3 regions of the Paenibacillus sp. EB106-04-04-XG159 genome follow, and region 2 is predicted to be linked to each of the others. Evidence: predicted binding sites of a transcription regulator. Region 2 holds the regulator's gene; each other region holds the start of a gene.
The links. Region 2 encodes Rex, which represses fermentation and respiration genes when NADH is low (regulators of the CRP and FNR family bind a similar motif). Its sites were predicted from a motif close to TTGTGAAATATTTCACAA; they were not measured.

Region 1 (4,296 bases), on a different contig from region 2:
ACCCGATGGTGCTGACTGGCCAATATCGCGGTATACAACCCAGCGATACCCGCCCCAATCACGATAACGTCAGACTCCTCTATCGGCGTATGTTCGAGTGAAAAGTCTATTAAGTAAGGAGTATTCATTCGGGCTCACCTCTGACAGATCATATTTGCAGCGATTGCGATCATCTGCACAGTTAGCAGCAGATAGAGTATTGCAAGCAGAAGAGCAGCAACGTATATAGCATAAAGCCGCAGTATTCAACAGCAGTAACCACATTTCAATTAAAACTGTATCTATTTTAATGCCCCTAGCAACATAAATAAAGCTCATATGACAAATAAATGTCAAAGAGCCTTATTAGATATTGATTCTATAGACAATTGTTCGGAAAAACAAGAGAGTAGCTGCCGCGGTGCAGCTATATTGAGTCCCCTCTAAGGAGAATGACATCAGATAAAGAGATGTTGAAAGCCGAATCCGATAATGATCCCCCCCATTATGATAACTAATTTTCCACCAAATCGTGTGAATGCAAGATGTTCCTCGCTTCGCTCCCTATCATCGATTAAATTCCAGAACAACCATGATTCAGGATGTTTGATCCCAAACAAGCCAACTCCAACTAGTGCAATCCCTAACATAAAGATAGAAATAGCCATATAATCATCTCCTCTAGAGATCAATACGCAATCTGTTGTTAAAGGTTTCCATTATGGGGGTTGGTCAATGGATAGGCGATATAAGAAAAAGCCCTTGATCTACAAGGGCTTCTTAAGGTTCGTTCGTTTATACATATGGAGGGCATTACTTCACTTGCAACATGCGCTCCAAGGATAACCGCGCTTTCTCAGCAACGTGCTCCGGCACATAGATCTGCGGCTGCATCGTTTCGAGACATTTCACTAGCTTTTTCAAATTGTTAACCTTCATATTTGGACATACCAAGTATTTAGTTGCAAAATGGAACGACTTGTTCGGGCTGTCCTTGCGCAATTGATAGCCGGTTCCATCTTCCGTACCTACGATAAACTCGGTATGCTCTGAGTTCTTGCAGTACTTTAGGATCGCAGTTGTACTGCCTACGAAATCACCCATAGCGACTACTTCCGGTCTGCACTCTGGATGAACAACAAACTGCGCATTCGGGTGCTTCGCCTTCATCTCTACGACATCTTTAACCGTCAGCATGTCGTGAGTATTGCAATAGCCTTCCCATATAATCATGTTCTTGCCTGTCTTCTGCTGTACGTAGTGTCCCAGGTTCTTGTCTGGCACCCAGATGATCTCCTCCGCATCAAGCGACTCGATCACCTTCACCGCATTAGCGGATGTACAGCATATATCTGTCTCTGCTTTAATGTCTGCAGAAGAGTTAATGTACGTTACGACCTTAGCATTCGGATGCTGCGCCTTTAATTTACGAAGGCCTTCCACATTGACCATATCAGCCATAGGGCATCCAGCGCGCTCGTCTGGAATAAGCACAGTCTTGTTAGGGGCTAGAATCTTTGCGCTTTCACCCATAAAGTGAACTCCGCAGAACACGATAACTTCCGCATCCGTCTCCGCTGCCTTCTGTGCAAGCAGGAATGAATCTCCTCTGAAATCCGCTACTTCTTGTATCTCATCTCGCTGATAATAGTGAGCAAGTATGACTGCATTGCGTTCTTTCTTCAACTGCATCAATCGTTCACGCAGTTCACGGTTTTGTTCTTCTTTACGAGCCAGTGCCAACGCTTCAAGCTGCACGAATACTCCACCCCTCGGCTTAATCATTAACAACTAATTTACACAACGACATTAAGTGTGTCAATTCACAATTAGTAAAAAAAGAAGTGCGCCTTAATAGGCGCACTTCCGATACCGACCGAGTTAGTCGGAGATTATGATTTCTTCTCTGGATCTTCAGGCTTCACTTCGTCCACAGCATTGGCAGACTCATCAGCCTTCGAATCCTTAGGCTCCTCAACAGGTGCTTGCTCTGTTTCATTCGTAACAGGACCTGCCTCGGAATGATCAGTTGGAGTCGGTTGACTGTCCTTGTCCCAAGGTGTCGGACCTAACTTCTCTGACTTTCCAACCAGATTCACCTTCACATCCCCTGAAGTTTTCACTTCAACAGAGTTCAGTACATCTACTTTAGGTTCAGCCTTGCTCTCTTTCTGTTCCTTCAGAATGCTTGGAACGAAACCTTCGAGCGAGCCGTTCTTAATGAGATGTTCAATCTGTTCGATCTCAAGCGTTTCTTCTTCAAGAAGCGTATTCGCAATGAGATGCATTTCTCTCTCGTGCTTCTTCAGCAATTCGCGAGCGCGATCATAGCAAGCGCCGATCATGCTCTGCATCTCTTGGTCGATCTCATAAGCAATCGCGTCAGAGTAATTCTGCTCATGACCGAGGTCACGACCAAGGAATACTTCCCCTTGACGGCTTCCGAACTGCAGCGGTCCGAGTCTGTCGCTCATACCGTATTCCATAATCATGCTGCGAATGATCCGAGTAGCTTGTTGGAAGTCGCTGTATGCGCCTGTTCCAATCTCGCCGATATAGATCTCTTCCGCTACGCGTCCGCCGAGCAAGCCCGTTACTTGGTCCAGAAGCTCTTGCTTCGTAACCAGCATACGATCTTCCTTCGGCATCATGATCACATATCCGCCTGCTTTACCGCGAGGTACAATCGTAACCTTATGCACAGTCTGTGCATGCTCCAGGAAGTAACCAATGATCGTATGACCTGCTTCGTGGTAAGCGACGATGCGCTTCTCGCGATCGCTGATCATGCGGCTGCGTTTCTCCGTACCGACAATGATACGGTCAATCGCATCATCGATATCCTCCATGGTGATATCTTTATGATTCTTACGAGCAGCAAGGAGCGCCGCTTCGTTCAACAGGTTCTCAAGGTCTGCGCCTGTAAAGCCTGTTGTCCGCTTCGCAATAGTAGGCAAGTTAACGTTCGCATTAAGCGGTTTGTTGCGCGCATGTACTTTCAGTACAGCTTCGCGACCCTTTACGTCTGGGCGGTCAACCGTAATCTGACGGTCAAAGCGTCCTGGACGAAGAAGCGCTGGGTCAAGAATATCAGGGCGGTTTGTCGCGGCTATGATAATGATACCTTCATTAGCACCGAAACCGTCCATCTCAACCAGCAACTGGTTAAGCGTCTGCTCGCGCTCGTCATGGCCGCCGCCAAGACCGGCGCCGCGCTGACGACCTACCGCATCAATCTCGTCAATAAAGATAATACAAGGAGCATTCTTCTTCGCGTTCTCGAACAAGTCGCGTACACGCGATGCACCGACACCGACGAACATTTCAACGAAGTCGGAACCGGAAATGCTGAAGAATGGCACACCCGCTTCACCCGCAACTGCGCGAGCAAGGAGCGTCTTACCTGTCCCTGGAGGACCGTTCAACAGTACGCCCTTCGGAATGCGCGCGCCGAGAGCGGCAAACTTGCGATGGTCTTTAAGGAACTCAACGACCTCAACAAGCTCTTGCTTCTCTTCGTCTGCACCAGCAACATCTTCGAAGGTAATTCGCTTCTTCTCTTCATTATACAAACGGGCACGGCTCTTACCGAAGTTCATAACTTTGCCGCCGCCGCCCTGCGCTTGATTAAAGAAGAAGAAGAACAGGACAAACATAATGATTAAGGGTATGAACGAAGTGAGGAGCGTCAGCCACATGCTTGGCTCTTTCATCTTGTCATATTTCCACTGTAAATCAGGCTGACTGTCACTGATTTCCTTAATCTCTTGTACTACCGAGTCTGTATCCGGTATGTACGTCATAAATTGCAACGACTTGGCATCCTTCGGTAATTCTTTATACTTACCGACGACCAAGTAGGCTCGACCCTCATATTGCATCGTTAGTTCTTGTATATTGTTGGCTGCGAGCTCTTTGCGAAACTGGTCATATCTCGGGGTGTCAATGGCTTCATTGCCGCTTCCGATAAACTGAACAATGCCCACCACGACTAAAAAAAGAATCAGATAAAAACCAGAATTCTTGATGAACCGACTCATCCCCTACCTCCTCTCAAAGACACGAAATTATTGTATCATAGCACGTCTTACCATCTCAACTGACGAACTAGACTGTGAGGACATTCGTGCTCGAATATCTATTCTTCAGGCTCAGAATAAATTTCCGGCTTCAATACCCCAATATACGGAAGATTGCGGTAATATTCCGCATAATCAAGCCCATAACCTACGATAAATTCATCCGGCAGAACAAACCCTTTATAATCAGCTTCCATATTTACATCGCGGCGCGCTGGTTTATCGAACAAGGTAACCA
Region 2 (4,296 bases):
GCTTCTAGATAACATTCACATATCCTCCACTTAACGAGACAGCAAGCCTTCGAAACAGCGTGCTGCTTCGCGGCGTACCCGTTCTTCATCAAGGGTCAAGCAGGCTCCATTATTGACTACTTGCTTGCCATCAACCCATACATGCTTAACATCCTTGCCGGAAGCCGAGTATACCATGTGGGATACTAGGTCCGTATGCGGCAGGAGATGCGGTTGATCAATATCGACAGCGATGAAATCCGCCTTCATTCCAGGAGCGAGCAAGCCGACATCCTGAAGCTGGATCGTTTGGGCGCCATTAATAGTCGCAATTCGCATTGCTTCCGCAGCGGGTACCGCTGTTGGATCGCCAGATACTCCCTTATGGATAAATGCAGCCAAACGCATCTCTTGGAACATATCTAGATTGTTATTGCTAGCTGCTCCATCTGTTCCCAGGGATACGTTCACGCCTGCTCGGAGCAGGTCAGTAACTCGAGCTACTCCGCTTGCCAGCTTCAGGTTGCTGGCAGGGTTATGAGATACGCCGACCTTATGTTTAGCCAATATTTCGATTTCTTCGTCTGTGAGATGAACGCCATGAGCTATATACGACGGTCTGCTGAAGAAACCCAACTTCTCCAGATGCGCGACAGGACGCAATCCGTACTCCTGCACATTTTGTTCAACCTCTGCTCTAGTTTCAGACATATGTGTATGAAGCATCATATCCAGATCATGAGCGGCTTGCACGAATTTCTCAATGAAAGCGGGAGGACAAGTATACGGTGCATGTGGAGCAAGCATGGTCGTAATTCGACCTTCCGCACGTCCGTTCCAATCTTTCGCAAAGCGCACAGCCTCTTCCAGCTTCATCTGCTGCACTTCTTCGCTGCATAGACCGATGGCACCGCGCATTAATCCCGCGCGAATACCTGCTTGCTCAACAACCTTCCCGACCTCATCCATATGGTCGTACATATCTACGAACGTAGTGGTGCCGCTCTTCAGCATTTCCAGCACAGCGAGAGCAGAGCCCCAATACACATCTTCGTCAGTAAACTTAGCCTCCATTGGCCACATTTTTTGCTGAAGCCATTGTTGAAGCACCATATCATCGCCGTAACCGCGCAATAATGTCATTGCAGCATGTCCATGGGTATTGACTAAACCCGGCATAAAGAACAGACCGCTGCCATCAAACAACTCCGAATCTTCCTTATAATGATCCGGCAGCGTTTCACCGAGGTAGACAATCTTTCCGTTCTCTACAACCATGTATCCATCAATAGTGCTCGATTCTGCATCCGGATGGATCTGAGCAAAGCGTCCGTTATGGACGATGAACCTTTTAGGCATTCTCAATCGTTTCCTTTCCTTCTTCATCTTGCAAGTAATAAGCCAAGCTGAACAGATCCGTCGTGAAATCTGCAGTATGCACGCGAACATGCGGCGGTACCTTCAGAATAACAGGAGCAAAGTTCAAGATCGCTTCCACACCTGCTTCGACGAACTGATCCGCAACATTTTGGGCTTCCAGCGCAGGTACCGTAATAATACCTATCCGAATCCCCATATCCTTAACTGTATCGATCAACTGATCCATTGGCTGCACCATAAGATTATTCAATGCTGTTCCCATTTTATCTGGATGCGCATCGAATACAGCAACAATCTTCATATTATCTTGCAAGTACGTGGTATAGTTGCACAGCGCTTGACCGAGTTTACCAGCACCGACTAATCCCACGTGAATCTTGAGATCAAGCTTTAGGATATGTCTAATCTGCTCGATCAGATAAGACACATCATAACCAATACCTTTACGACCAAAGTCTCCAAAATAAGCGAGGTCCTTACGAATCTGGGCAGGATTCAGATCCAGCTTCTGACCTAAATCTTGAGATGATATTGTTAGAACTTCACGCTGTTTCAATTCCATGAGGTGCCGTAAATAGATCGGCAGACGTCTAACTACGGCTTCTGAAATCTTCATCGCTTTCATATCCTGTGATCCCCCTTCTACATAGCTGATTATCATCATAGTTTTGATTAATCTTGTAAAGCTCTTTCCTGCTCCTCCCTGAACCAATCACGGATCCGCGGCACTAAGTGCTCGGTAGTCATATGCTCCATCTTAGGACCAGGTAAAGAATATAAGAAATGTTTGCCATAACTCGTCTCGATTACACGGGTATCATAAATAATTACGATACCACGATCCCTAGAGGTTCGAACTAATCGTCCAAACCCTTGCTTAAAGCGAATAACGGCTTGTGGAATCGATAGCTTCCGGAACGGATTCTGATTCTGACGCTTTAAGCGTTCGGACTTCGCTTCAACAAGCGGATGATTAGGCGGCTGAAACGGAAGTCTAACAATCGCTAGACAAGTCAAAGCCTCACCAGGAATGTCCACCCCTTCCCAGAAGCTGCTAGTTCCTAACAGCACGGATGCAGGATGCTCCTGAAAACGGCGAGTCAGCTTGCTTCGATTGCCGCTGTCCATGCCTTGTCCCAATACTTGAACACCATGCGGCTGAAGCATCTCCTTCAGCGGTTCATACACTTCCTTCAACATGCGGTACGACGTAAACAGCACCAACATTCTACCCTTTGTCACAATGGCTACATCTGCAAGCGAATGAAGCAATTTATCGGTAAAGATCGGATCCACAGAGCCCTTAACCGTTGGAAAGTCTCGCGGAATGACAACTAGCGCTTGCTCGCGGTAATTGAACGGAGACGGAAGAATAACGGTATGCAATCTTCCGGTACTAGAAGCCTCCTTCAAACCGATCTGTTCCTCTAAATACTGAAATGACTTGTCGACAGATAATGTTGCCGAAGTCAGAATGACACTTTTCTTCGGTTCGAAGAAGTATCGATTTAGCGCTTCGCTGACATCAACTGGCACTGCGTACAGATGCATCGACTTATGCTTATACTGAGCATTGCCTTCCATCCAATACACAGAATCTGGATCAGTTGCTTTCATAAAGAGGCGGAAATCCTCGCGAATAATTGAGATCTCCTTGAATATCCCCGTAACATCTGTTATCACGGGCTGCAGCTCTTCGTCATCCGCATCTTTCCATTCCAATACAAGCTTTTCGCCCGTACGTACAATTTCACCTAGACGAACATATACATCTTCTTCAAGCTCAGCGATCCCCTGCCAATCCCGCGGTCGAGCGCCAGATTGCAGTCGGAGTACGGATTGTCCTGCTTCAGCTTGTCCCGGCTCTGGAGGCGGCATCAATTGATATAGGACATCATGAAGACGGTCCCAGACGTCTCGTACATCGACGAGCTGTGTAAGCAGCTTCTCAATGCCGTCAGCCCAGATCATTGCTTTCTCACTGCCTGACAGACGAAGCCGCGTTTGCAACAGCAGCAATAAGCCGTTCTTACTATCTTTCACCAAACGTGTCAGCGGGTGCATCAATGAAAAATATTGCAGATGTATGCCCAAATGCTTGCTCGCGGTTTCTTCAAAATGATGCCCTTCATCAATAACCAAATGCTCATAAGCAGGCAGCAGTCGATGCTCAGCTATGACATCAGTAAACAATAAAGAATGGTTCGTGATGATGATATCCGATTGATTGGCATCATTCTTCGCGCGATGGTAGAAGCAGCGCTTAAACCATGGGCACGCCCGATTAAGACAGGAATCGCTGTCGCTCGCCACAGTATCCCAAAATTCTGGGCCTTTATGCGTTAGATACAGCTCCTCGTCATCACCGTGCTCAGTCTGACTTAACCATACCATCATCTGTGCAGCGGTTAATACATCGTCGCGTCCATGCAGGAAATCTCTATAGTTTATTTTATGTTCAAATTTTCTCAAACACAAATAGTGACTGCGACCTTTTAAGACCGTTGCCTTGAATGAAACAGGTACAATGTGCTCTAGAAGCGGTAAATCTCGCTGTCTCAGCTGTTCTTGCAAATTTATGGTATGTGTGCTGACAATTACCTTCTTATCATTCTTAACCGCATAATAGATAGAAGGAATCAGGTAACCTAAAGATTTTCCCGTACCTGTACCTGCTTCAATGAGAAGATGTCGATCATCTTCCATACAATTCATCACTTCACGAAACATCTGTTCCTGAGCCTCGCGCGGTTCATAGTGCTCAAGCTTCTCTTGCAATGTACGGTGAATCTCACTCATAAACGATGTGAATGAGACACCTTGCAGTGGAGACTCGCTAAGCCCTTCGCGAGGAGGCTGATTATCTGTCCATTCATCCACACGAAATACCAATTGTCGGAAGGAAAGTGCTCGAGCATCCTCAGCCATTCGCGTTAC
Region 3 (4,296 bases), on a different contig from region 2:
GCGTATTTGATTGCGGACAAGGAGTCAGCCACTACGGACAGACCTGCGATACCGCATGCCATTGTGCGCAGAATTTCTTTATCATGCAGAGCCATTTCAATGCGCTCGTAAGAGTATTTATCATGCATGTAGTGAATAACGTTCAATGTGTTCATGTACAGCTGTGCAAGCCATTCCATCATGTTTTCGAAGCTCGCCATTACTTCCTTGTAGTCCAGAACTTCAGACGTGATTGGACGATACTTAGGACCAACTTGAGCGCCGGATTTCTCGTCTACACCGCCGTTGATTGCATACAGCAAGCATTTTGCCAAGTTCGCGCGAGCGCCGAAGAATTGCATTTGCTTACCGATACGCATTGCGGATACGCAGCAAGCGATACCGTAGTCATCACCGTAGATTGGACGCATCAGGTCGTCGTTTTCGTATTGAACTGCAGAAGTTTCAATGGATACCTTCGCACAGAACTTCTTGAATGCTTCTGGCAGCTGCTCAGACCACAATACAGTCAAGTTAGGTTCTGGAGCTGGTCCCAGGTTGTACAGTGTGTGCAAGAAACGGAAGCTGTTCTTCGTTACGCGAGTCTTGCCGTTCAATTGCATACCACCGATGGATTCCGTTACCCAAGTTGGGTCACCAGAGAATAATTGGTTGTATTCAGGTGTACGCAAGAACTTAACGAGACGAAGCTTCATAACGAAGTGGTCAGCCAGCTCTTGAGCTTGCTCTTCAGTCAATGTACCTTCTTTCAAGTCGCGCTCAACGTAGATATCCAAGAAGGACGATACGCGGCCAAGGGACATTGCTGCACCGTTTTGCTCTTTAATTGCTGCAAGGTATGCGAAGTACACGAATTGGAACGCTTCTTTCGCATTTGCTGCAGGCTTAGCCATATCGAAGCCGTGCATTTCAGCCATTTGCTTCAGCTCTTGCAGAGCACGAATTTGCTCATTGATTTCTTCGCGGTCACGAATAACTTCTTCAAGCAATTCTGCAACTTCAAGATCTTTCAAAACTTGCTTCTTCTCGTTGATTAGGAAGTCGATACCGTACAATGCTGCACGACGATAGTCACCGATGATACGGCCGCGGCCATAAGCATCTGGCAAGCCTGTGATGATACCCGCTTTACGAGCAGCGCGCATATCAGATGTATAACCGTCGAATACGCCTTGGTTATGTGTTTTACGAATATGTGTAAAGATGTCTACGATCTCTTCAGGCACTTCAAAGCCATATGCCTTACAAGCGTCGATCATCATGCGGATACCGCCAAATGGTTGCAAAGAACGACGGAAAGGTGCATCTGTTTGAACACCGACGATCTTCTCTTTGCTTTGATCCAAGTAACCAGGCTTATGGGAAATGATTGTGGATGGAGTATTTACATCAACATCCCATACGCCGCCGCGCTCACGCTCTTCTTTGGAAAGCTGGCTGACGATTGCCCATAGGTCTTTTGTATCTTGAGTAGCGCCTGCCAAGAACTTGTCATCCCCGTAGTACGGGTTAATGTTGTGATCGATGAAATCAGCGACATTGATATGTCTTTGCCATTTGCCTGTTTTAAACCCGCGCCATGGGTTTACTGCTTCTGTTTCTGTAACGTTCTTTTCTAATACCGACATCGAAATCCCTCCGTTAAGTAGGTTTTCTATCTATAATATAAATCTAACCTCTATTCACAAGGAACGCAACCGCATCGATAAGCTTGGTTCTTCTCTGGCTGCTGCAGCATTTCCTTGCTATGAGACTATTGTACTCCCTACAATCGCTATACAATGTGATGAAAATCACAATGAAACACCTCAAGCATGCTTTACATCACACGAAATGCATCAATTTTGTGAAATTAATCTCAAACCTAGCGAAGTGGTAAATTTACCATCATCCAATATGTTGAAAAAGGGCAGCAGACATGATGTCTGCTGCCAATAGCTATATTAAAGAGGTGGATGAATCCATTAGCAATTCTTACTCAAAGCGACCGTAGAAAGCATCACGGTATATGTCTGCCAGCTCTGTTACAAGCGGCATCTTCGGATTAGCTGTTGTACATTGGTCTTCGAATGCGCGGTCAGCCAAGCTGTCAACGCCTGCTTCGAATTCCTTCGCGTCGAAGCCGGTTTCTTGGAATGTTTGCGGCAAGCCCAGTTGACGGTTCAAGTCTCGGACCGCTTCGATCAAGCTCTTCACGCCTTCTTCAGTCGTGCGGCATGGCAATCCAAGGATGCGCGCAATTTCTGCATAGCGCTTATCTGCTACGAAATGATCATATTTAGGGAAGGAAGCAAACTTCGTTGGCTTCTTCGCGTTGTAACGGATAACGTGCGGCAGCAGGATCGCATTCGTACGTCCATGAGGCGTACCGTATTGAGCACCCCATTTGTGCGCCAAGCTATGGTTAATGCCGAGGAACGCATTCGCAAACGCCATACCAGCGAGCGTCGAAGCATTGTGCATCTTCTCACGAGCGACTGGATCTGCTTCGTTAGCTGATTTAACCAAGTTTTCGAATACCAATTGGACCGCTTTGATAGCAAGCGCATCGGAATAATCACTAGCCATTACAGATACGTATGCTTCAATCGCATGAGTCAGCACGTCCATACCTGTATCTGCGACTGCTACACGCGGCAAGCTGTATACAAACTCTGGATCGATGATGGCAACATCTGGAGTCAATTGATAGTCAGCAAGCGGATACTTAGTATGACCATTTTCCTTATCCGTAATTACAGCGAACGATGTTACTTCAGAACCAGTACCCGAAGTTGTTGGAATCGCAACAAATTTCGCTTTTTGACCAAGCACTGGATATTTATAAGTCCGTTTGCGAATATCCATAAACTTCTGCTTCAAGTTATTGAAGTCTGTATCCGGGTATTCGTAGAACAGCCACATGGCTTTCGCAGCATCCATTGGAGAACCGCCGCCAAGTGCAATGATGCAGTCTGGTTTGAATCGGTTCATCATGTCAGTACCGCGCTTCACCGTGTTAGTGGACGGATCTGGCTCAACATCGTAGAAGATCTCGATTTGAACTGGATTGCGGCGTTTCAGCAAGTAGTGCTCCAATTTTTGAACGTAGCCGAGCTTCATCATCATTGGGTCAGTAACGATCATGATGCGATTGATGTCAGGCATTTTTTCCAAGTATTGTGTAGAGCCTTTTTCAAAATAAATTTTGTTAGGAACTTTAAACCATTGCATGTTCACAGTACGCTTCGCCACCCGTTTCACGTTGATGAGATTGACAGATGTTACGTTGTTGGAAGTGGAATTGCGTCCATAAGATCCGCAGCCAAGTGTCAGAGATGGAATATTCGTATTGTATATATCACCGATCGCACCATGAGTGGATGGAGAGTTGACAAGAATCCGTCCAGTTTGCAATCGATTACCGAATTTATTGATAATTTCATCATTGCGGGAGTGGATTACTGAAGAGTGACCCATACCGCCGAATTGTACGATTTCAGCTGCGAGCTCAATACCAGCGTCCGCATTTTTAGCTTTATAGCATGCAAGGATCGGGCTCAATTTCTCAGCAGATAACGGGAAGTTTGGTCCTACTCCATCTATCTCAGCAACCAGGATCTTCGTGTCTGCCGGAACCTTCAAGCCTGCAAGCTCAGCAATCTTCACTGCTGGTTGACCAACGATTGTCGGATTCACTGCGCAAGTGCCAGATTTCATGGCAAGACCTTGCAGTTTAACTGTTTCTTCTTTATTGGTAAAGTAGCAGCCGTTTTGCTGCATCATCTTTTTCACTTCGTTGTAGATCGGCTCTTCAATAATTACAGCTTGCTCAGAAGCACAGATCATACCATTATCAAATGTCTTGGAAAGGATCAAGTCTGTTACAGCCTGATCGATCTTAGCGCTCTTCTCGATGAAGCATGGTACGTTACCTGGGCCTACGCCGAGAGCTGGCTTACCGCAGCTGTATGCTGCTTTAACCATTCCAGAACCGCCTGTTGCCAGAATCAAAGCGACGTCAGGGTGGTTCATCAATTCATTGGTAGCTTCCATGGATGGAATCTCGATCCATTGGATACAATGTTCAGGAGCGCCGTACTTGACTGCTGCTTCACGCAGGATGCGTGCCGCTTCCGAGCTGCTGAACTGTGCTGATGGATGGAAGCCAAAGATAATCGGATTGCGTGTCTTGATGGAAATAAGCGATTTGAACATAGTTGTAGAAGTTGGATTTGTTACTGGTGTGATACCCATTACGATACCGACCGGCTCAGCGATTTGGATGCAGTTATCAAAGTCATTCTCTTCGATAAC

Region 1: nadA (quinolinate synthase NadA) is a predicted target of Rex. The motif match lies at 1,791-1,808, and genes of this name have one in related genera.
Region 3: pflB (formate C-acetyltransferase) is a predicted target of Rex. The motif match lies at 1,845-1,862, and genes of this name have one in related genera.

Annotation. Positions count from the first base shown of each region.
Region 1 covers NZ_JBYTDY010000023.1:16,096-20,391, forward strand. The annotation lists gene nadB (L-aspartate oxidase) at 1-128, opposite strand, end outside; gene AC3WTP_RS20860 (DUF6199 family natural product biosynthesis protein) at 438-647, opposite strand; gene nadA (quinolinate synthase NadA) at 793-1,737, opposite strand; gene ftsH (ATP-dependent zinc metalloprotease FtsH) at 1,872-4,019, opposite strand; gene hpt (hypoxanthine phosphoribosyltransferase) at 4,118-4,296, opposite strand, start outside.
Region 2 covers NZ_JBYTDY010000011.1:59,867-64,162, forward strand. The annotation lists gene AC3WTP_RS14640 (hypothetical protein) at 1-15, opposite strand, end outside; gene AC3WTP_RS14645 (amidohydrolase) at 31-1,338, opposite strand; gene AC3WTP_RS14650 (redox-sensing transcriptional repressor Rex) at 1,331-1,984, opposite strand; gene dinG (ATP-dependent DNA helicase DinG) at 2,032-4,296, opposite strand, start outside.
Region 3 covers NZ_JBYTDY010000012.1:56,834-61,129, forward strand. The annotation lists gene pflB (formate C-acetyltransferase) at 1-1,628, opposite strand, end outside; gene adhE (bifunctional acetaldehyde-CoA/alcohol dehydrogenase) at 1,975-4,296, opposite strand, start outside.